4 regions of the Niveispirillum sp. genome follow, and region 1 is predicted to be linked to each of the others. Evidence: predicted binding sites of a transcription regulator. Region 1 holds the regulator's gene; each other region holds the start of a gene.

Region 1 (5,815 bases):
GCCGCCGGCCTGCGGGCCCTGTTCCCCGGCTGGATGACGTAAGACGGTACCTTCTCCCTCCCAGGCCCGAACGGCGGGAGGGAGGGAGAAGAACCAGTACGTTTATTACGCGCTGGTGTTCACATGACCACCGACATCGCCCTTGGCGACGCCGACAATGGCTTCGCGCAGCAGGCGGCCATGGATCGTGTAGCCGGCCTGCAGCACCTGAACCACGGTGCCGGCGGGCTTACCGGTATTTTCGATCTCCATCATGATCTGATGGAAATTCGGATCGGCGGGGGTGCCCAGCGCCTCGACCTTGGCGATGCCGGCGCGGTCGAAGGCGGCGATCAACTGGCGTTCGGTCGCTTCAACACCGGTCAGCAGGTTGCCCACCGCCTGATTCTCGGCCCGCACATCCTCGCCCACCGCCTCCACGGCGCGGCGCAGATTGTCGGCCACGGCCAGCAGTTCCTTGGCGAACTTGGCGACGGCGTACTTGGCGGTGTCCTCGCGCTCACGCTCCGCCCGGCGGCGGACATTCTCCGTCTCGGCCAGGGTGCGCAGCATCTGGTCCTTCAGGGACGCGACCTCCGCCTCCAATTGGGCGACGCGGGCCGCGGCCTCGGCACCGGCCTCGGTCGTGCCGGCCTGGGCGGCGGGCTCTGCACTGGGGTCGCTGTCGTGGGTGTTGATCGTGTCGGTCATCGCGGAACTTGCCCTTGGGAAATCTAGGGGGTGGGAAACGGCCCTCTGGTTTAGGCGGGATTGCACCGCCTGTCGAGATGCCGTGACCCAGAAATAGGGTGCCATACCCCCAAACCGCAAGGGGAGGTCACCCCATCAACCTGCCGATCAGCTTTGCCGTATAGTCGACCATAGGGATGATGCGGGCGTAATTGATGCGGGTGGGGCCGATGACGCCGATGGCCCCCACGATCTGTTCCTTGGTGTTAGCATAGGGGCTGACGATCATGGAACAGCCGGCATGGGAGAACAGGTCGTTTTCCGCCCCGATGAATATCTGCACCCCTTCCGCCTTGCCCGTCGCGTCCAGCATGCGCAGCATCTGTTCGCGCGTTTCCAGCGCCTCGAACAGGGTGCGGATGCGTTCCAGGTCAGAAATGGCGGTGACATCCTCCAGCAGCTTGGCCTGACCGCGCACGATCAGATAGCCCTGGCTGCCCCGCGCGCCGGACCATGTGGCCAGACCCGTCTGCACTACCTTTTGGGTCAGGCTGTCCAACTGGGACTTCTGTTCTTCCAACTCCTTCAGGATGAAGGCGCGGGCCTCGGCCAGGGTGCGGCCCACGACGCGGGCATTCAGGTAATTGCTGGCCATCTGCAGGGCTGATGGCGGCAGGCCAGTCGGCACCTCCACCACCCGGTTTTCCACCAGCCCATCCTCGGTCACCAGCACCACCAGCGCCCGGCCCGGCGACAGGCTGACAAACTCGATATGTTTCAGGGGGCGGTCGGTCTTGGGCGCCAGGACCAGACCGGCGCAGGAAGAAAGGCCGGACAGAAGGTTGGTGGCCTCTTCCAGCACCTCTGGCACTGACCGACCGCGGGCCGAACAGGTGGCCTCGATATCCTCCCGCTCCCGCTCCGTCAGGTCGCCCACCTCCAGCAGGCCATTCACGAACATGCGCAGGCCCGCATCGGTGGGGATGCGCCCGGCCGATGTGTGCGGGGAGATCAGCAGGCCCAGTTCCTCCAGATCCGCCATGACATTGCGGATGGTGGCGGGCGACAGCGTGGCCGTCAGCCGCCGCGACAGGGTGCGCGATCCCACCGGCTCGCCGGTCTGGACATAGGCTTCCACGATATGGCGGAAAATCTCCCGCGACCGCTGGTTCAGCTCAGTGATCATGCCTTTCGCACCGGTCCCTTGCCGTTGCATTCGTTAAGAAGATTAGTCGGCGGCACCGGCCAAATCAATGGAGGGAAGACCATACCATGGCTGGACGCAGCCGCACCCCCATTGCTATGACGATGACCGGACACCCAAGGATAATGGAAGACATCATGACCCGCCCCTCTGGCCGTCTGGCCGATCAGCTTCGCCCCGTCAGCCTGGAGACAAATTTCTCCCGCCATGCGGAAGGGTCGTGCCTGGTGAAGTTCGGTGACACGCATGTGCTGTGCACCGCCAGCGTGGATGAAAAGGTGCCCCCCTTCCTGCGCGGCAAGGGCCAGGGCTGGGTGACGGCGGAATATGGCATGCTGCCGCGTTCCACCCATACCCGCACCGACCGTGAGGCAGCCAAGGGCAAGCAGTCGGGCCGCACCCAGGAAATCCAGCGCCTTATCGGTCGTTCGCTTCGCGCCGTCACCGACCTGAAGGCCATGGGCGAGGTTCAGATCAAGGTCGATTGCGACGTGATCCAGGCCGATGGCGGCACGCGCACGGCCAGCATCACCGGCGCCTATGTCGCCCTGCATCTGGCGTTTCAGCATCTGGTGCGCGTGGGCACCCTGTCCACCATCCCCCTGATCGATCAGGTCGCGGCCATTTCCTGCGGCATCTACAATGGCGTGCCGGTCCTGGACCTGGATTACCCCGAAGACAGCAATGCCGGCGCCGATGCCAATTTCGTGCTGACCGGTCGTGGCGGCATCGTGGAAATCCAGGGCACGGCAGAGGACAAGCCGTTTGACGAGAGCGAGTTCATGGCCCTGATGGCCCTGGCCCGCAAGGGCATCGGCGAACTGACGACACTGCAACGTCAGGCTTTGGGGCTGTAAGGGCGGGAACGAATTGACAGATACTGCGGCATTGCCGCAGTATCTGGACATAAAAATACAGGCCATCACCGTTGTTGAATTGATCGGCTTTCAACGGCGGGCGGAGAAAATCCTCATCCGCCGATGAGCATAAGGCAGTCATCGACTTCTTTGCGCTCACCCCCTTGACGGGTGACGAGATTCAGGGAACCGGAGGTGTCCGTAAGGTCCGCTTTGCCATGGGTACCAAGGGAAATTCCGGCGGCGCCCGTGTCATTTATTATTTCTACAACGACACGCTGCCACTCTATGCCCTGTTGATCTATGGCAAGGGAGAGCGGACAGACCTGTCGGCAGATCAGCGCCGAACCGTGTCAAAGCTGGTTGATGTGCTGCGCGCCGCTGCGAAGGAGCTGCCCCGATGACCAGATCGAATTTTGCAGACGACCTGACGGAAGCGCTGGGGGAAGCAATCCGCCATGCCAAGGGCGAGGATACCGGTGCTGTCTCTCATGAGGTCAGCGTCGAGATGGTGGATGTCCGGGCCATCCGGACAAGTCTGGGCCTCTCCCGTCCAAAATTCGCCGAACGTTTCGGCTTGGATGCCCGCACCGTGCAGGACTGGGAACAGGGTCGCCGCCGTCCCGACAAGGCAGCGCAATCCTATTTGAAGGTGATTGCTTGTAATCCTGATGCGGTGGCAGGGGCGCTGGCGACATAGGGGGGCAGTTGTTGCCTTGACGTCGTTTTAGCAGCTATCTCATAGCCGTCATCCCGCCCACCCGGAGCCCCCATGACCATCCCCCGCCTCTTCACTGGTGATACGCTGGTTATAGCCACCCACAATAAGGGCAAGGTGCCAGAGATTGCGGCGCTGCTGAAAGACCACGTCGCCAACTTCCCCAGCGCGGGCGAACTGGGGCTGGGGGAGCCGGAGGAGACGGAGACCACCTATATTGGCAATGCCGTGCTGAAGGCGCGGGCGGCGGCCATCGCGTCGGGCCTGCCGGCGCTGGCCGATGATAGCGGGCTGTCGGTGGATGGTCTGAACGGCGACCCCGGCGTCTATTCCGCGCGCTGGGCCGGGCCGACCAAGGATTTCACGCTGGCGATGGAGAAGGTGCGCGTAGCACTGGAAGCATCGCCGGACCGCAAGGGCGACCGCGCCGCCTTTATCTGTGCCCTGGCCCTGGCCTGGCCCGACGGGCATGTCGAGGCGGTGGAGGGCCGGTTTGAAGGGCGCCTGACCTTCCCGGCGCGTGGTGCGCGCGGCTTCGGCTACGATCCGATCTTCATTCCCGACGGTCATGACATCACCTGCGGGGAGATGGACCCGGACCTGAAACATGCCATCAGCCACCGCGCCGATGCCTTCGCCAAGCTGAAGGGACGCTGTTTTCAAACAGGCTGAAAAGGATTCGGATTCATTAGAATGTTCTGGTATTGTTCCCATCATCCCGCCGGCTGTGGCGGGGCATGATCTGGGGGAAACAATGATCGGATATGTAACGCTGGGGACGAATGACCTGGCGCGCGGTGCCGTATTCTATGACGCCATCGCCAAGGAACTGGGCACGGGCCGCATGATGGAATTCCCGACGGGCATTGCCTGGGGCAATCCCAATGGCGGGGCCGGCGTGGCGCTGATGAAGCCGTTCGACGGCAACGCCGCCAGCGTCGGCAACGGTGTCATGGTGGCGTTTGAGGCCAAGGACAAGGATCAGGTCCACCGCCTGTATGATATCGCCATGTCGCAGGGCGGCACCTGCGAAGGCCCGCCGGGCCCGCGTGGCGACAATTTCTATGCCGCCTATTTCCGGGATCTGGACGGCAACAAGCTGAATGCCTTTGTGATGACGGGTCCGATCTGATCCGGCGCGGGCCGCGCATGGGTGAAAACCGTGGGCGGCCCGCTGCTCTGGCCCCTTCTTCGGACAGGCCTTGTTGCGCCTGGCATGGCAGGGGCAAAATCACGGGGTCAGACATGGTTGGCGGGCATTGTTCGATGGACGGACGGCCCGCGCGGCATTATCAAGGTCCCACCATATGCAACCTGCCGATGGTGGAGCCGCCCCTGTCCTCCCTGCCCGTGCAAGAACGCCGCATCGCCTGGCTGATGACGGCGGTACAGTTCGTCAGCGTCCTGTCCTTCATGGTGGTCATGCCGCTGGGCCCGGACTATGCGATGGATCTGGGCATTGATACAGCGCGGGTCGGGTGGGTCCTGGCCGCCTATACAATCTCGTCTTCCATCATTGGCCTGCTGGCCGCCATGGTGCTCGACCGGTTCGACCGGCGGCCCGCCCTGGGCATCTGCATGGTGGGGTTGGTGCTATGCAATGTGGCGGCTGCCCTGTCAGTCGATCTCTGGTCACTGCTGGCTGCAAGGGGGTTGGCCGGTCTGTTCGGCGGCCCTGCGGGGGCCCTGTCTGTGGCCATCGTAGCTGACAATGTGCCTGCCGAACGGCGGGGCAAGGCCATGGGCATGGTCATGGGGTCCCTGTCGATCAGCGCCGTTCTGGGCGTTCCGGCGGCATTGGAATTGTCGCACCTGTTCGGCTGGCGCGTACCCTTCCTGGCCGTGGCGGGCCTGGGTCTTACCATTATCCTGGTGTCGCTGCGCCTGCTGGGACCGCAGCGATCGCATCTGACGGCCACGCCTATGCCCCTGCGTGAGGCACCCGCCCATATGTTGCGGGTGGCACGCGGAACCTTGCCGGCACTGGCCTTTGCCCTGTCTTTCATTGCCATCGTGCCCAGCTTCATGCTGATCACCAATATGGCGGTGTTCGTGCAGTTCAATCTTGGTTTCCCGCGTGAACAGCTGGGCCTGCTGTACATGATCGGCGGGGTTTTGAGTTTTTTTGGAATGCGGGCGACCGGGGTGCTGGTTGACCGCTATGGGTCGGCGCCGGTCACGACCGGGACGGCCTTGGGCCTGGCCACCCTGATCTGGCTGCTCTACTACGATTGGTACTGGGCGGCACTGCCCGTTGTGGCCTTGGTGCCCGGCTTCATGGTCTTCAACAGCGCGCGCATGGTGGCGCAGAGTGCGGCTGTATCCAAGGTACCGGCCCCTGCCGATCGCGCCGGCTTCATGGCCCTG
Region 2 (5,815 bases), on a different contig from region 1:
AGAGCAAGGCCGCAGGACATGGGTGACTTCCTGTTTCAGCGTCGGCTAGGACGTTGAACCGGCATACGCTCGACCCGTAAACGAGTGTTTACCTTCCTTGTCTTCCCAAGACTTCCGCTCCCCAGACTTCGCCTCCCGAGGACGACCGATGACCCGCAAAGACGCCTGGACCGCCTTCGACGCCGCCGCCGAAACGGCGGGCAAGACCCGTATCGTGGACCAGTTCGCCGCCGATCCCGGTCGTCTGGCGCGAATGTCGGTCGAGGCGGCGGGTCTCTATCTGGATCTGTCGAAACAGAGCTGGACCCGGGACGCCTTCGAGGCCTGTCTGGACCTGGCCCACGCCTGCGACGTCGAGGGCCGTCGCGCCGCCCTGTTCGCTGGCGAGGCCGTCAACCTGACCGAGGGGCGGGCCGTGCTGCATCCGGCCCTGCGGGCCCCGGCCGGCGCCGACTTCAAGGCCCTGGGCGAGCCGGTCTCGGCCGAGGTGGACGCCGTGCGGGCCGATATGAAGGCTTACGCCGAAGCTGTCCGCTTTGGCGCCGAGGCGGGGGCGACGGGCAAACGGTTCAAAGCCATCGTCCATGTCGGCATCGGCGGCTCGGACCTGGGGCCGCGCCTGGTCTGGGACGCCCTGCGGCCGCTGGAGCCGTCCATCGACCTGCGTTTCGTCGCCAATATCGACCCGCGCGACATGGCCGAGGCCCTGACCGGCCTCGATCCCGAAACCACCCTGGTCGTGGTGGTGTCCAAGACCTTCACGACCCAAGAGACCCTGGCCAACGCCGAGGCCGCCAAGGCCTGGCTGACCGCGTCCCTGCCCGCCGAGGGCATGACCAAACATTTCATCGGGGTGACGGCGGCGCCGGACAAGGCGGCGGCCTTCGGCTGCGGCCGCACCTTCGCGTTCCGGGACTGGGTCGGCGGGCGCTATTCGCTGTGGTCGGCGGTCAGCCTGTCGTGCGCCATCGCCCTGGGCTGGGAGGTGTTCGAGGCCATGCTGGCCGGGGCTGCGGCCATGGACGATCACTTCGTCTCGGCCCCGCTGGAGCAGAACGCCCCGATCCTTCTGGCCCTGGCCCAGGTGTTCAACGTCGACGGCCTGAACCGGCCCGCCCGCACCGTGGCCCCCTACGCCCACGCCCTGCGCCGCCTGCCCGCCTTCCTGCAACAGCTGGAGATGGAGTCGAACGGCAAGCGGGTGCATCGCGACGGCGCGCCCGTGACGCGCCAGACCTGCCCCGTCGTCTTCGGCGAGCCCGGCACCAACGGCCAGCACGCCTTCTTCCAACAGATCCACCAGGGCCCCAAGATCGTCCCGGCCGAGTTCGTCATCGTGGCCAAGACCCACGGAGACGCGCCGGAATCCCCCCTCTGGTCAAACGCCCTGGCCCAGGGTCAGGCCCTGATGCTGGGCAAGACCACCGAAGCCGCCAAGGCGGAAGGCCTGGCCCAGGGCCTGTCGGAGGAAGAGGCGACGCGTCTCGCGACCCACCGCACCTTCACCGGAAACCGCCCCTCGACCGCCATACTGATGGACCGTCTGACGCCCCAGACCCTGGGCGCCCTTCTGGCCCTCTATGAGCACAAGACCTTCGTCGAGGGCGTGATCTGGGACATCAACAGCTTCGACCAATGGGGCGTGGAGCTGGGCAAGGTCCTGGCCAAGGCGATCCTGAAGGATGTCCACGCCGGCGGCCCCTCCGCCGATCTGGACCCTTCGACGGCCGGCCTGATGACGCGGTTGATGGGCTGACGCTCAGGCCGGCGCGGCGTCGATCGTCAGGACGCGCCGGGGGGTGCGTCTCCCGGCCGGCGGCGAGCGGTGCAGGACCACCGGCAAGTCCGGCCAGGCCTCCCAGCCCGGCGCCGTGCCCTTCATGACGGCGACGTCGCCGGGATGAAGCGTGCGGACCCGGCGGCGCGTGCCGATCTTGCGTCCGTCCAGATCCTCGCCGATCTCGCCGGCGAAGGCCCATTCGGGCCCCGGCCCCTCATAGGCGACGATCAGGCGCACCGGAACGGCGTCCTGGTGGAACCGCGGGCAGGCGCGCCGGGTCACGGTCTCCCACCGCGCGCGCCAGGCGTCGTATCCGCTGATCGCCGCCACAATCTCCGCCAATCCCTCAATATCCTGCAGCAACCATTCGGGCGCCGGGCCGGACGTGGCGATCCAGCGCCCGTCACAGTCGGCGGTGAAGTCCGCCGGGGGTAAGGCGTCCGGCGGCATGGGACTGGGCCGCGACCAGATCGCCATCCGCACCTGCGGCTCGAACAGGGTGGTGAAGACCGTGGGCGCCTGCCCCTGGACGACTGCGCCGACCGCCATGGAAAACCTTGCTGACTGTGCATGTTATAATATAACGTAACTCTCACAGTCGCCGGGCTGTGGTCAAGCTCGGCGCAGCAGCCGTGGAGCGCCGTCATGTCCGAGTTCAAGACCCTGCCCGTCACCGTCCTGTCCGGCTTCCTCGGAGCCGGCAAGACGACCCTGCTGAACCACGTCCTGGCGAACCGCGACGGGCTGCGGGTCGCGGTCATCGTCAACGACATGAGCGAGGTGAACATCGACGCCGCCCTGGTGCGCGACGGCGGCGGGGCGGACCTGTCGCGGACCGAGGAACGGCTGGTTGAGATGTCCAACGGCTGTATCTGCTGCACCCTGCGCGAGGACCTGCTGATCGAGGTCGGCAAGCTGGCGCGCGAGGGTCGGTTCGACTGCCTGCTGATCGAATCCACCGGGATATCCGAACCCATGCCGGTCGCCGCCACCTTCGACTTTCGCGACGAGGACGGTTTCAGCCTGTCGGACCTGGCCCGGATCGACACCATGGTGACGGTGGTGGACGCCTTCAACTTCCACCGCGACTATCCCTCGACCGACCGGCTGAAGACTCGCGGCGAACATCTGGGCGAGGACGACGAACGCACGATCGCCAATCTGCTGATCGACCAGATCGAGTTCGCCGACGTCATCGTGCTGAACAAGTGCGATCTGCTCGATGCGACCCAACTCGGGACGCTGAAGGCGATGATGGCCCAGTTCAATCCGCGTGCCCGGATCATCCAGGCAGTGCGCGGCGCCGTGCCCCTGGATCAGGTCGTCGGCACGGGCCTGTTCGACATGGAAAGGGCGGAACAGGCGGCCGGCTGGTCCCAGGCCCTGCGCGGCGAGGTGACGCCCGAGACCGAGGAATACGGCGTCTCAACCTTCGTCTACAGGGCGCGCAGACCCTTTCATCCCCGGCGCTTCTATGACCTGCTGAACCGTGAATGGCCCGGCGTCTGGCGCTCCAAGGGCTTCTTCTGGCTGGCCAGCCGGATGGACTATGTCGGTTCCTGGAGCCAGGCCGGGGCGGTGACCGAACATGAATGGGGCGGACTGTGGTGGGCCTCGGCGCCGCGCGAGCGCTGGCCCGACGACAACGCCGAATGGCTGAAGGCGATCGAGGCCGTCTGGCGACAACCCTATGGCGACCGTCGTCAGGAGATCGTCCTGATCGGCAAGGACATGAACCGCGATCTGCTGACCTCCCTGTTCGACGCCGCCCTTTTGAGCCGGTTCGAGATGGAACGCGGACCCAAGGGCTGGGCCAGGCTGGAGGATCCCTTCCCGCATTGGGACCCGCGTCGGGACGCGGCATGACAAAAGGGGCGTCTTGATAAGGCGCCCCTTCTGAATTTCACGTCCGCAGTCTACCAGCGGCGATCGTAGCGATAGTCGCGGCGCTCGTCGCGCCGGTCATAGCGCTGGTCGCGGCGCCAGTCGCGATAATCACGGCGCTGCTCCCAGCGCGGATCGCGGCTGTTGATGCCGTGTTCGCGCTCCCAGTGACCCTGGTTCCGGTAGCAGCGGCCGCCGCGGTAATAGCCGCAGTCCGATCCGCGATTGGACGAGGCTGCCGCGCCCAAGGCCGCGCCGGCCAAGGCGCCGCCCGCAATATAGGTTCCGTCGCCATTGCCGTAGACGGCGCCCGCCAGTCCGCCGACGGCGGCGCCGATCAGGGCGTTGCGGGCGGTGTCGTCGCGGTCACGCGACTGGGCCGAAGCCGGGGCGGCGGTCAAGGCCAGGGCGGCGGCGGGGGCGACGACGGCGGCGGTGATTTTCAACAGCTTGGACATGGTCCGTCTCCTCTGAATCGCCTCGCGTCTTCCGGGGATCGCGAGCGTTGAGGTGGTTTTAGCGCGCGCCGTTTGAACGGGTTCGGAGGCCGTGGTTCATCGCGCGTTCATCCGTCGCGGAAGTTTCACACGCGGCGGCGCTTGACGCCCCGCCGCCCTCTGACTAACTCCCGCTCGCGTTAGCACTCTCCGTGGTCGGCTGCTAAAACGGCGGTCGCGGAGAGGCTGACCCATTGTTCAAATCGCCCCATTCGGGGGATCAAGGGAGACAACCGATGGCGTTTCGTCCGCTCGGCGACCGCGTGCTGGTCAAGCGCGTTGAAGAAGAATCCAAGACCAAGGGCGGGATCATCATCCCCGACACCGCCAAGGAAAAGCCCCAGGAAGGCGAAGTCGTCGCCGTCGGCCCCGGCGCCCGCGACGACTCGGGCAAGGTCAACGCCCTGGAGCTGAAGACCGGCGACCGCATCCTGTTCGGCAAGTGGTCGGGCACGGAAGTGAAGATCGACGGCGAAGACCTGATCATCATGAAAGAGTCGGACGTGCTTGGAGTGCTGAGCTAAGGCTCAGCCCTCAGTGGCGAGTGATCAGTGGCGAGTGGCGAGCAGGTTTCCGGACGAAACCGCCGCCGTCGCCCCAATCTCAGATCCTCGCCACTCGCCACTAACCACTCGCCACTCACACAAAAGGAGCTGCCCGCATGGCCGCTAAAATCGTACAGTTCAACACCGACGCGCGCGACAAGATGCTGCGCGGCGTCAACGTCCTCGCCAACGCCGTCAAGGTGACCCTGGGTCCGAAGGGTCGCAACGTCGTGATCCAGAAGTCCTTCGGCGCCCCGCGCTCGACCAAGGACGGCGTCTCGGTCGCCAAGGAAATCGAGCTGGAAGACGCCTTCGAGAACATGGGCGCCCAGATGATCCGCGAAGTCGCTTCGAAGACGAACGACAAGGCGGGCGACGGCACCACCACCGCGACCGTTCTGGCTCAAGCCATCGTGCAAGAGGGCCTCAAGGCCGTCGCCGCCGGCATGAACCCGATGGATCTGAAGCGCGGCATCGACAAGGCCGTCGGCCTGGTCCTGGAAGAGGTCAAGACCAACTCCAAGCCCGTTTCCAACAACTCGGAAATCGCCCAGGTCGGCACCATTTCGGCCAACGGCGACTCCGAAATCGGCGAGCTGATCGCCCAGGCCATGGCCAAGGTCGGCAATGAGGGCGTGATCACCGTCGAGGAAGCCAAGACCGCCGACACCACCGTCGACGTCGTCGAAGGCATGCAGTTCGACCGCGGCTATCTGAGCCCCTACTTCATCACCAACGCCGACAAGATGGAGGCCGTTCTCGAAGAGCCGCTGATCCTGCTGTTCGAGAAGAAGCTGACCTCGCTGCAGGCCATGCTGCCGATCCTGGAAGCCGTGGTGCAGTCGGGCCGTCCGCTGCTGATCATCGCCGAGGACATCGAAGGCGAAGCCCTGGCCACCCTGGTGGTCAACAAGCTGCGCGGCGGCCTGCGCGTCGCCGCCGTCAAGGCGCCGGGCTTCGGCGACCGCCGCAAGGCCATGCTGGAAGACATCGCCATCCTGACGGGCGGCCAGGTCATCTCGGAAGACCTGGGCATCAAGCTGGAGAGCGTCACGCTCGACATGCTCGGCAAGGCCAAGAAGGTCTCGATCACCAAGGACGACACCACC
Region 3 (5,815 bases), on a different contig from region 1:
GGCTGGGCTATCCCGACGGCAGCGGCATGACAGCCATGGATTACCGCCTGACCGACGCCATTGCCGATCCGCCGGGCGTGACCGATGGCTGGCATCTGGAAAAGCTGGTGCGGTTGGATGATGGCTTCCTCTGCTTCCGCCCGGCGCAGGAAAACGCACCCGCCGGCCCCCTGCCCGCCCGGCGCAACGGCCACATCACCTTCGGTTCATTCAACAACAACGCAAAGGTGACACCGGAAGTGGTGGCGCTTTGGTCAGCCCTTCTGCTGCGCGTGCCCGGCTCGCGCCTGATCCTGAAAAGCAAGCCCTTCGCCGATCCGGCCACGCTGGCCCGTTACCAGTCTTTGTTTACTGCCAATGGTGTCACACCTGACCGGGTGGACCTGCTGCCGCAGACCCCGGACCAGGGCGATCATCTGCGCGCCTATGACCGGCTGGATATCGCGCTGGACCCGTTCCCCTATAATGGCACCACGACCAGTTGCGAGGCGTTGTGGATGGGTGTGCCCGTGGTCAGCCTGCGCGGCACCCACCATGTCGCCCGGGTCACGGCCAGCCTGCTGCACCGTCTCGGCCATGACGATCTGGTCGCCGACAGCCCCGATGCCTATCTCGACATTGCCGCCGGGCTGGCGGGTGATCTGGACCGGCTGGAAAGTCTGCGTCAGACCTTGCGCCCCCGCATGCAGGCAAGCCCGCTTTGCGATGCCTACGGCTTTGCGGCGCAGGTGGAAGCGGCCTATCGGCAGATGTGGAAGGAATGGGTGTAGGGCCGGGACCCTGTAACTCCTCTTCAGTGCGGCTTTACGCCCGTCGACTGCTCAATGCTGTTCAAGGCCTCGGCCAGCCGGTGCGAGGCACTGCCCCGTTTGGCGGGCTGCTGCTGCACCGATGCATCGGGTGACCATCCGGCCAGGAAGATCACCTCGAACGTGGCCGGCACGGTGCCATCCGCCTCGCGGAACAGCTCCATATAGCGTTCGGCGGTGCGGACGATGACCTCCCGCCGGGTCGGCCGTTTCAGGCGTGACAGGGCGGCATTGGTCTCCCCCATGCCACGCAGGTCGCGCATCAAGCGGAACGGGTCAGGATAGTTGACGGTCAGCGTGTCCATATCCGCCACGGGCAGGGCAAAGCCGGCGCGTTGCAGCAGGCCCGCCGCATCGCGCAAGCCGGCCATGGGGCTTATCCGGGCCGACACGCCGCCCGTCACCTCCATCTCCGCCTCCATCAGCGACCGGCGCAACTCAAACAGGCTGTCGCCGCCCAGCATGGACGCGATGAACAGCCCGTCAGGACGCAGAACCTGCCGCGCCTGGATCATGGCGCCCGGCAGATCGTTGACCCAATGCAGCGACAGGTTGGAAATGACCATGTCAAACGAACCGGGCGCAAACGGCAGCGCCTCTTCATCCGCGGCCACAGCCGGGCTGCCTGTATTCATCCCGGCCAGCCGCGCCATGGCGGGGGACAGATCGGCATGCACCACCTGCGTGACGCCGTTGCGGCCCTTCAAGGCCGCCTCGACCTCGCCACCATGGCTGCCCAGGCTCAGGACGCGCGGGAACTCCCGGCGGATCATGTCCAGCCGTTCACCCAGCCGTTCCGCCACCTCTCGCAGCAGGAAATCATAGGCAGAAAGCCCCGGTGCCGCGCGGTCGCGCCGCTGGCGGATCAGGGGGCGGTCGAAAAGGAACATAGTATCGGCGTCGCTCATGCCCCTGCCATACTCCCGCTGGCGGTTACTGGCAACCCGTCCCGCTGCTGATCTTCGGCAGCGTCATGGCAACTTCATCGAAATATGACGGAGCGCTTCTTGACAGTTGGGACCTGGATGATTAGGTCATTAGCACTCACCGAGCGTGAGTGCTAACAACAGGCTCACGCCCAAACCCTTTTGCCTTTTCAGGGAGAGATCCTATGAAGTTCCGTCCGCTGCACGACCGCGTCGTGGTCAAGCGCGTTGAGTCCGAAAAGAAGACGGCCGGCGGCATCATCATCCCCGACACCGCGTCGGAAAAGCCCCAGGAGGGCGAGGTGGTCGCCGTGGGTTCCGGCACTCGTGACGAGTCCGGCAAGCTGGTGGCTCTCGACGTCAAGGCCGGCGACCGCGTCCTGTTCGGCAAGTGGTCTGGTACCGAAGTGAAGATCGACGGTGTCGAATACCTGATCATGAAGGAAAGCGACATCATGGGCGTTCTGAACGCCTGAGTCGGATCACTTTAGATCCCACTGACCCCATAGAATTCAAAGGATTAGAGCAATGGCTGCCAAGGAAGTTAAGTTCGGTTCCGACGCTCGCGCCAAGATGCTGCGCGGCGTGGACATTCTGGCTGACGCCGTGAAGGTGACCCTGGGTCCGAAGGGCCGCAACGTCGTGATCGAGAAGAGCTTCGGCGCTCCCCGCATCACCAAGGACGGTGTCTCGGTCGCCAAGGAAATCGAACTGTCCGACAAGTTCGAGAACATGGGCGCCCAGATGGTCAAGGAAGTGGCGCAGAAGACGGCCGATCTGGCCGGCGACGGCACCACCACCGCCACCGTGCTGGCCCAGGCCATCGTCCGTGAGGGCGCCAAGGCCATCGCCGCCGGCATGAACCCGATGGACGTGAAGCGCGGCGTCGATCTGGCCGTCGCCACCGTCGTGGCCGACATCCAGGCCCGTTCCCGCAAGGTCACCACCAACGACGAGATCGCCCAGGTCGGCACCATCTCCGCCAATGGTGAGGCCTTCATCGGCGCCAAGATCGCCGAGGCCATGGCCCGCGTCGGCAACGAAGGCGTGATCACGGTCGAAGAGTCCAAGAGCCTGGAAACCGAGCTGGATGTCGTCGAAGGCATGCAGTTCGATCGCGGCTACCTGTCGCCCTACTTCGTGACCAACGCCGACAAGATGATCGCCGACCTGGAGAACCCCTACATTCTCCTGTTCGAGAAGAAGTTGTCGGGCCTGCAGGCCATGCTGCCGGTTCTGGAAGCCGTCGTGCAGTCCTCGCGTCCGCTGGTCATCGTGGCCGAGGATGTGGAAGGCGAGGCCCTGGCCACGTTGGTGGTCAATAAGCTGCGCGGTGGCCTGAAGATCGCCGCCGTCAAGGCTCCGGGCTTCGGCGACCGCCGCAAGGCGATGCTGGAAGATATGGCCATCCTGACGGGCGGCCAGGTCATCAGCGAAGACCTTGGCATCAAGCTGGAAAACGTGACCCTGGACATGCTGGGCCGCGCCAAGAAGGTGACGATCTCCAAGGACAACACCACCATCGTTGATGGTGAAGGCTCCAAGGACGACATCCAGGCCCGCATCACCCAGATCAAGGCCCAGATCGAAGAGACCACCAGCGACTATGACCGTGAGAAGCTGCAGGAACGTCTGGCCAAGCTGGCCGGCGGTGTTGCGGTTCTGCGCGTCGGCGGCGCGACCGAGGTCGAGGTGAAGGAGCGCAAGGATCGCGTTGATGACGCGATGCATGCCACCCGCGCCGCGGTCGAGGAAGGCATCGTCGCCGGCGGCGGCGTAGCCCTGCTGTACGCCACCAAGGCCCTGGAAGCCCTGGCCACCAACGGCCCGGACCAGAAGTTCGGTGTGGACATCGTCCGCAAGGCCCTGCAGGCCCCTGTCCGTCAGATCGCCCAGAATGCCGGCTTCGACGGCTCGGTGATCGTCGGCAAGCTGCTGGAGCAGGCTGACACCAACCACGGCTTCAACGCCCAGACCGGCGAATATGGCGACATGTTCAAGTTCGGCGTCATCGACCCGACGAAGGTTGTACGCGCTGCCCTGCAGGACGCCGCTTCCATCGCTGGCCTGCTGATCACCACCGAAGCCATGATCGGCGAGAAGCCGGCCCCGAAGGCCGCTCCCGCCGGTGGTCCGGGTGGCATGGGCGGCATGGGCGACATGGACTTCTAAGTCCCAGTCGTTCAGCCGAACTGGCTTGAATGCGAAGACCCCCGGCAGAACAATCTGCCGGGGGTTTTTGTTCGTTTGGAGAGTAAGAAACGCCCTGTATCCCAGCCGCACGCCGCGTCAGGGCCGGGCAAACAAGGCCGCCTCGACCAGCTTTGCCATCGCTGCATACCCCGCCTCGCTGGGGTGCAGGCGGTCGCCGATATCATAGGCGGGCAGCAGGCGGCCCGGATTGGCGGGATCGCGCATACCCCGGTCGAAATCGACCAGCCCGTCAAAGCCGGCGGCGGGTGACCGCAGCCACTCATTGACCTTCTGGCGGATCACCTCGCCATCGGGCCGGTAATATTTCGCCCCCTCATAGGGCATGATGGTGCCGGCATGGATGCGCACACCGCGCGCCAGTGCCCGGTCACGCAGCTGTGACAGGCCCTGGATCACCTGCTCGGCCGTCACCTCCTCCCCCGGTTTGATGGAGCCATTGCCGATATCATTGATGCCGATCAGCAGCACGATATCGGTTACACCGGGCTGGCCCAGGGCGTCGCGATCGAACCGGGCCAGCATGCTGGCCCCGGCATTGGGGCGCAGCAGGCGATTGCCGGCAATGCCCTGATTCACGACGATGGTGAGCGCCACATCCCCGCCGCGCGCGGACAGCAGGGTCGACAGTTGGCGCGGATAGGTGCCGCGCGGGGCCTGATGCGTGACGTCACCTTCGGTGATGCTGTCGCCGATGGCGACAAGGACGGGGGACGCCTGTCCCAGGACCTCTACTGTGGCCAGGGGGCTGGCCGAGCGTTTCACCTCTGCCCCCGGCAGCGGGCCGGGCTGCCCCGTCTGATCACCGGGCGCGATCTCCACCTGCGGGCGGTGGCCGGCCACGATGGCGGGGCCAGGATAATGGATCGACAGTGCCAGGCGCTGGCCCTTCACGACGGGCAGGGACACCGGATCGCTCAACAGCGGGGCGCCGATGGCCAGGCTGGCCTGCGCATTGCCGCCAAAGGTGACGGCAACTGCCGGCCCCGCCGCCTCGCCCCTGGCGTCCAGGGGGATAAGACGGACAGGGCCGAAGCTCAACCCCTGCCCACCCAGCTCATTCGTGAAACGCAGACGTACGGCTTGGCCATCGGCATCCAGCACCAGGGTCTGGCGCACCGTCTGACGGTCATAAGTGGGGGTATCACCGGGGGGCAGCGGGGCCAGCACCCAGGCTGGTCGCCAGACCGATGCCTGCATTGCCGGTTGCTGCCCACCCGTGACACAGGCCGACAGGCCCATCAGCAAGGCCCCGGCCAACAGGGAACGACCCATCACACGCCACATCGCATCCTCCCATTTTTCGATATTGAAAATCATATAATGGGAGATACTTGCCCTGTTCCAGCCTAAATCACCTGCGTCAGAAGCGTCAGGATCTTTTCCTTGAAGGCGAAGAAGCCCTTGCCGGCATGGGGCCAGCACAGCGCGTCATAGGGTCGACGCAGGGACAGCAGCTTTACCCCCGCCCGGCCCAGTTCCAGCGACAGGCGGCCCAGCGCGGTCCGAACCGGACCCACCGGTGCCTCCGGCACCAGCACCTGCGTCAGGCCATGGGCACGGGTCCAAGCCAGCACATCACCCAGGCCAAGGCATGAACCAGACAGGCCCAGACGCCACCCCATCTCCGTCACACCATCGCCCAGCGCCGCCGCCGTCCAGTCCTGCACCATGGCCGACCGGCCATCATCAATGATCAGGCCGGCCAGGGCGCTGATATCGACGCCGATATCCAACCCCACCCCAGCCACATCATCACCATGCAGCAGCAGGCCCGTGGCTGCCCGCCGATCCGGGGCCGGTATGGGCGCGATGGGGGTGGCGGGCGGCGTTGACGCTTCCTCCAGCGCCACTGCCACCCCGCTCAAT
Region 4 (5,815 bases), on a different contig from region 1:
CAGTTGCGACGATTGCAGCGAGGTTGACAATCCCAGATCGCGCAGCATCACCGCCAATGTTCCATCCGACGCCAATGACTGGATGGCAAGGTTCATTTCGGGCACGGTCACTGGACTGGCGGGACTAACCAGACACACGCGGTCACGCGCGGCAACCGGGATAAAATCCGGTCTGGCGACCATTGCCAGGGCCTCGTCACGCGATACAGCCAGACGCCATGTCGCCAGCGGCAGGATAACCGCATCCAGGCGCCCGCCCTGCAGCTTGCGCAGATTGCCATCGGCATTGCGCGCATCGATACGTTCCGCCTTTCCACTGCTGAACAGCGCTTCGACGGCAGCAGGGTAGAGAAAACCCAACACCGTCCCCACCCGCGCGCCCAGCAGCGAGTCTATTGCCGCCGGACCGCGCAATCCGGCGGACAGCAGCACGATGTCGTGATCAGTGAAGAATGACTGGGTGAAACGGTCGGGCGCGAAGGCCGGATAATAGGGCTGTGCCGCCAGACAATAGGCATCGACGCTGCCAGTAGAGATTTCAGCAGCGATACGATTACGCGGCACGAAGCGGAACGCGGCATCCAGACCCAGCCGTGAGGCCAGCGCCCGGCCAAACTCCAGTGCGAACCCGCCCTTCAACTGCCCATTTTCGACAATGGCGAACGGTGCCTCGTTATGGTCACCAAAGGCAAATGTCAGGGGACGGGCCATGGCTGGGATGGATATCATGATAACGGCCAGAAGGGCCGCCAATCGCCACCACATTCCGCTGAAACGACCGGTCATCCCGGTTCCCCCTTAACCCACGGGATATGTTCCGTTCACATATCGCAGGTTTAAGGATTTTTTAATAAATTTTTTGTGGTTAATGCGAAATATTGCAACCTTGAAACAAAAGGTCACATGCCGGGCTGGGCATGTGACCTGAAGGCTTGGAATCTGGTTAAAGCCTCGACTTATTCGAGGAAGACAGCTTGTCAAGCCAGCCCATGAGCACCGCCGAAACCACAAAGGTCAGGTGGATGATGACCAGCCACATCAGCTTGTCATTCGTTACCTTGTCGGCATCCATGAAGCTTTTCAGCAGATGGATGGACGAAATGGCCACGATGGAGGCGGCGACCTTAACTTTCAGCGTGCCGCTATCCAGCTTGCCCAGCCAAGACAGCTTCTCATCATTCTCATCCAACTCAATCCGGGAGACGAAATTTTCATACCCACTGATCATCACCATGATCACAAGACTGCCCACAAGGACCAGATCAACCAGCGTCAGGGCCGCCAGGATCAGATCAGCCTCGCTTTCCCCATAAAGGGCGTAACCAAACAGGTCTACCAGTTCCACGCCGAACCGGACCGTGAACGCGATCAAGACAAGGGCGAGACACAGATACATCGGCACCAGCAGCCAGCGGCATGCGTAGAGAGTGCGCTCAATATAGCGTTCGATCACGGGGCTTTCTCCATCGGGTCGGGCGTGGCCAGCAGATGCCCGAGCGCAGGGCCTCTGTCAACCGCATCGGCATTGCCTAATTTTTACGCGCTCCAATCAGGCAGGTTGCCCGCAACTGCGCCATATGCTGGCGATCCATCCAGCGATTCTGGCGATTTATGGCTGGCACGAACCTTGCTGCTATGCAGCGTATTAAAGGTGGCTAGGGTTCCGGCCGTGGATGACACGGGTGTCTGGTCCGAGAGCTGCCGCCAGACACGGCCTATCGGCCCCGTCTGGTACACGGCGGGACAAAAGCCCGGGAGATCGAGGTGGGTTGGCGCCCCCTTACGGTCTCCGCCAACCCCCAAACCGGTTTGGAACGATAGGGGTTGGATGATGAAGACGCGCCGCTTCCTTGGAAAATTGACCGCCGGCCTGGTTGCCGCCTCGCTGCTCTCCCTTCCCGCCTATGCGGCGCCGAAGAAGGACTTCAAGCTGGCCTGGTCCATCTATGTCGGCTGGATGCCGTGGCAGTATGCCGCCGACCAAGGCATCGTGAAGAAATGGGCCGACAAGTACGGCATCAAGATCGAGGTGGTGCAGTTCAACGATTATGTTGAAAGCATCAACCAATACACCGCCGGCGCCTTCGACGCCGTCACTGTCACCAACATGGACGCCCTGTCCATCCCCGCCGCCGGTGGCGTCGACACCACCGCCGTCATCGTGGGCGATTTCTCCAACGGCAATGACGCCGTCATCCTGAAGGGCAAGGATAAGCTGGCCGACATCAAGGGCCAGAAGGTCAATCTGGTGGAATATTCGGTCAGCCATTATCTGCTGACCCGCGCGCTGGAAAGCGTGAAGCTGACGGAAAAGAAGGATGTCAGCGTCGTTTCCACCTCCGACGCCGACATGGTCGCTGCATGGTCCACCGCGGATGTCACGGCAGTGGTCACCTGGAACCCTCTGGTCGCCGAGATCCTGGCCACGCCGGGTGCGAAGAAGGTGTTCGACAGCAGCCAGATCCCTGGCGAAATCATCGACCTGACCGTCGCGAACACTGATGTGCTGAAGGACAATCCGGCCTTCGGCAAGGCGCTGGCCGGCATCTGGTATGAGACCATGGCCCTGATGTCCGCCGACACCCCCGCGGGTGTAGCCGCCCGCACCGCCATGGGCAAGGCGTCAGGCACCGATCTGGCAGGCTTTGAGGCGCAGTTGAAGGCCACCCGCATGTTCTACAAGCCTGCCGACGCGCTGGGCTTTGTGCGCGGGGCCGAACCGAAGGCCACCATGCAGAAGGTGGCGGGCTTCCTGTTCGACCACGGCCTGCTGGGCAACGGTGCACCGTCGGCAGAAGCCGTGGGGATCGAGTTCCCGGGCGGTGTCACCTACGGCAATGCCAAGTTCGTGAAGCTCCGCTTCACCGACACGTACATGGCGGCGGCAGCAGACGGGAAGCTGTAAGCGGCGGCGGCAGCAATCTCTCACCTTTCATTTGCTTCCCCCGCGAAAGCGGGGGTCCAGGGTCACAGGCACGACGGCCCCTGTATCCCCGCTTTCGCGGGGAAGGCAGCGAGAGACAGCGTGACAAACGCCCAACCACGGGACCCCGCCCATGCGTCTGATCAACAAGCGACCCGATCGAACAAGCTGGATGCTTCTGGCAGCCCTGCCCTTTCTGGCGGTTCTGATTGCCTATGCGTTGGGGTCGGCGGTGCGGCTGGCCGAAAACCCGGCGGACAAGTTGCTGCCGGGTTTGACCGCCTTTGCCGATGCCATCGACCGCATGGCGTTTACCGCCGACAAGCGCACGGGCGATGTCCTGCTGTGGCTGGATACCGGCGCCTCGCTGGCCCGGCTGGCGGTGGGCATCGCCATCGCGGCGGCGGGTGGATTGCTGGTTGGGTTGTCCGCCGGTCTGCTGCCCTATGTCCGCGCCACCCTGTCCCCGTTTGTTACGGTGGTGTCGATGGTGCCGCCGCTGGCCGTGCTGCCTATCCTGTTCATCATGGTGGGGCTGGGAGAGGCATCCAAGATCACCCTGATCGTGGTCGGGGTCCTTCCCTGCCTGATCCGCGACCTGATGCTGAAGATCGACGATCTGCCACGACAGCAATTGATCAAGGCGCAGACGCTGGGGGCCAATAGCTGGACCATCGCCATCCGCGTGGTGCTGCCACAGATATTGCCGCGCCTGATCGACAGCATCCGCCTGAACCTTGGGCCCGCCTGGCTGTTCCTGATCTCGGCAGAGGCGATTGCCAGTGAAAGCGGCCTTGGTTACCGCATCTTCCTGGTGCGCCGCTATCTGGCCATGGATGTGATCCTGCCCTATGTCGCCTGGATCACTCTGCTGTGCTTCCTGATGGATCTGGGCTTGCGGGTGCTGCAACGCCGCGCCTTCCCGTGGTTTGAGGATGCGAGGGCCGGGGCATGACACAGATTTCCGTTCGCAATGTCTGGAAGGAATATGGCGAGCAGGTGGTTCTGGAACAGATCAATCTGGAAATCGCCCCGCGTTCCTTCGTGGCCCTGGTCGGCCCGTCCGGCTGTGGCAAAACCACCTTTCTGCGCATGCTGCTGTCACAGGAAACGCCGACCAAGGGCGAAATCCTGATTGACGGCTTACCCATCTCGCCCGAACCCGGCCCTGACCGGGGCGTGGTGTTCCAACGTTATTCCGTTTTCCCGCACCTGACGGTGCTGGGCAATGTGTTGCTGGGGGCAGAACTGAAGGGCGGCGGCGTGTTGGGTCGCCTGTTCGGTGCCGCCCGGCGTCAGGCCAGGGATGAGGCGGCCCGGCTGCTGGATGCGGTCGGCCTGAGCCACGCGCTGGATAAGTACCCAGCCCAACTCTCCGGCGGCATGCAGCAGCGGCTGGCCCTGGCCCAAGCCTTGATTGCCAAGCCCAAGGTGCTGCTGCTCGATGAACCGTTCGGCGCGCTGGACCCCGGTATCCGGGGCGATGTGCATAAGCTGATGCGCAAACTGTGGCACGAACATCCGATGAGCGTCGTCATGGTCACCCATGACCTGTCGGAAGCCTTCCACCTGGGCACCCGCGTCATAGCCTTTGACCGCCGCCGTAACCTGCCGGAAGAACGGCTGCGCTATGGTGCCAGCATCACCAACGATATCGAGGTCTGGCCCCGCCGCGTGGCGGGCAATCCAGGCTCCGGCACAGACCCCAATCCGCCCCGCCGGGACGACCCGGCCACTGTCGACGGGCAACCGGACCGGGACGACCCGACCGACGCCGCGTGAGGAGGGAGCATCATGCCCCGCCAGACCCTAGAACAGATCGCCGCCAACCGCGCCCGTTACCTGGAACTGAAATCCGCCGGTGCCGGCCATGCGCCGCTGGTCCTGCCGCCGCCAAGCCCGCGTGACATGGCTCGGCCCAGCGCCGACAGCATCATTCTGTCCGAGAGCCTGCCCGGCGGCTGGTACTGGACCGGGGTGATCCGGCGCCGGCAGGTGCTGCGCATCACCAATCCGGGGGCGACGCCGGGCGTGTCGCTGCTGGCCTGGAATCTGGCCGACCCGTCGGAACGGTACAACCACGCCGACACGATTAAGATTCAGTGGACGGCTGACCTGCGGAAGGGCCGGGTCCTGTTCTCCGACATGGGCCGGGTGCTGCTGTCCATTGTGGAGGATAGTTGCGGGCGGCATGACACAGTGATCGGCGGGTCCACCCCGGCCTCTGTCACCCGTACCTATGGCCCCGACAGCGGGGTGCGCAACGCGCGGGATAATTTCATCCTGGCAGCTGGCAAACATGGGCTGACACAGCGGGATATCCCGCCCTGCATCACCTTTTTCGCCCCCGCCAGTGTAAGTGCGGACGGCACCTTCGCCTTTGATGCCAGCGCCGTGACGCCCGGTGATTTCGTGTCGCTGCGCGCCGAAATGGATCTGATCCTGGCCATCTCCAATACCCCCCACCCGCTGGCCCCCAAGGTTGAGCCGGCGCCAGTAGCGTTGACCATCCACACGGCCCCCGCACCAGCCACGGATGATCTGTGCCGCACCGCCACGGCAGAAGCTGTGCGCGGTTTCGTCAATACTGATGCCTATCTGTCGGCCTGAACCGGGGGAGGGAAGAGATCATGAGCAACAGCACATTCACCCCCGTCCTGTCCAACCGCGACATGGCCACCGCCATCCATGACGAGGTGATCCCGGCGGAACATCCCTGGTCCGGCATCGTGCGCAAGGGCCAGGTCTTCCGCATCATCGACAGCAAGGGCTGTCAGGCCGTCGACACCCTGTTCTATAGCCTGGCCGACCATACCGAGCGTTACAGCGCGCAGGATACGGTGCTGGCCCAGGGCACGCCCTATATCGGGCCGGGATCAGTGCTTTATTCCA

Evidence for each region. The regulator HrcA, encoded in region 1, represses chaperone genes, less so after heat shock. The targets are predictions, from matches to a motif close to GTTAGCACTCNCCNNNGGNGAGTGCTAAC.
Region 2: a site for HrcA is predicted at 4,301-4,329, ahead of groES (co-chaperone GroES). Genes of this name have one in related genera too.
Region 3: a site for HrcA is predicted at 1,846-1,874, ahead of groES (co-chaperone GroES). Genes of this name have one in related genera too.
Region 4: a site for HrcA is predicted at 1,769-1,797, ahead of ACT6Q8_RS20590 (putative urea ABC transporter substrate-binding protein). Genes of this name have one in related genera too.

What each region holds. Positions count from the first base shown of each region.
Region 1 covers NZ_JBQVOH010000004.1:51,926-57,740, forward strand. Annotated here, with positions in the region: gene ACT6Q8_RS11980 (MarC family protein) at 1-42, shown strand, start outside; gene grpE (nucleotide exchange factor GrpE) at 106-690, opposite strand; gene hrcA (heat-inducible transcriptional repressor HrcA) at 818-1,855, opposite strand; gene rph (ribonuclease PH) at 2,011-2,730, shown strand; gene ACT6Q8_RS12000 (hypothetical protein) at 2,949-3,134, shown strand; gene ACT6Q8_RS12005 (helix-turn-helix domain-containing protein) at 3,131-3,430, shown strand; gene rdgB (RdgB/HAM1 family non-canonical purine NTP pyrophosphatase) at 3,503-4,120, shown strand; gene ACT6Q8_RS12015 (VOC family protein) at 4,203-4,580, shown strand; gene ACT6Q8_RS12020 (MFS transporter) at 4,715-5,815, shown strand, end outside.
Region 2 covers NZ_JBQVOH010000015.1:19,553-25,367, forward strand. Annotated here, with positions in the region: gene ACT6Q8_RS23750 (hypothetical protein) at 1-20, opposite strand, end outside; gene pgi (glucose-6-phosphate isomerase) at 149-1,756, shown strand; gene ACT6Q8_RS23760 (DUF1826 domain-containing protein) at 1,760-2,329, opposite strand; gene zigA (zinc metallochaperone GTPase ZigA) at 2,426-3,646, shown strand; gene ACT6Q8_RS23770 (hypothetical protein) at 3,697-4,122, opposite strand; gene groES (co-chaperone GroES) at 4,398-4,685, shown strand; gene groL (chaperonin GroEL) at 4,823-5,815, shown strand, end outside.
Region 3 covers NZ_JBQVOH010000010.1:20,238-26,052, reverse strand. Annotated here, with positions in the region: gene ACT6Q8_RS20785 (O-linked N-acetylglucosamine transferase, SPINDLY family protein) at 1-770, shown strand, start outside; gene ACT6Q8_RS20780 (methyltransferase domain-containing protein) at 794-1,717, opposite strand; gene groES (co-chaperone GroES) at 1,921-2,211, shown strand; gene groL (chaperonin GroEL) at 2,264-3,907, shown strand; gene ACT6Q8_RS20765 (GDSL-type esterase/lipase family protein) at 4,025-5,233, opposite strand; gene ACT6Q8_RS20760 (FAD-binding domain-containing protein) at 5,296-5,815, opposite strand, start outside.
Region 4 covers NZ_JBQVOH010000009.1:218,327-224,141, reverse strand. Annotated here, with positions in the region: gene ACT6Q8_RS20600 (transporter substrate-binding domain-containing protein) at 1-786, opposite strand, end outside; gene ACT6Q8_RS20595 (TIGR00645 family protein) at 944-1,453, opposite strand; guanidine-I (ykkC/yxkD leader) riboswitch at 1,645-1,760, shown strand; gene ACT6Q8_RS20590 (putative urea ABC transporter substrate-binding protein) at 1,829-2,905, shown strand; gene ACT6Q8_RS20585 (ABC transporter permease) at 3,057-3,878, shown strand; gene ACT6Q8_RS20580 (ABC transporter ATP-binding protein) at 3,875-4,705, shown strand; gene ACT6Q8_RS20575 (urea amidolyase associated protein UAAP1) at 4,718-5,533, shown strand; gene ACT6Q8_RS20570 (urea amidolyase associated protein UAAP2) at 5,554-5,815, shown strand, end outside.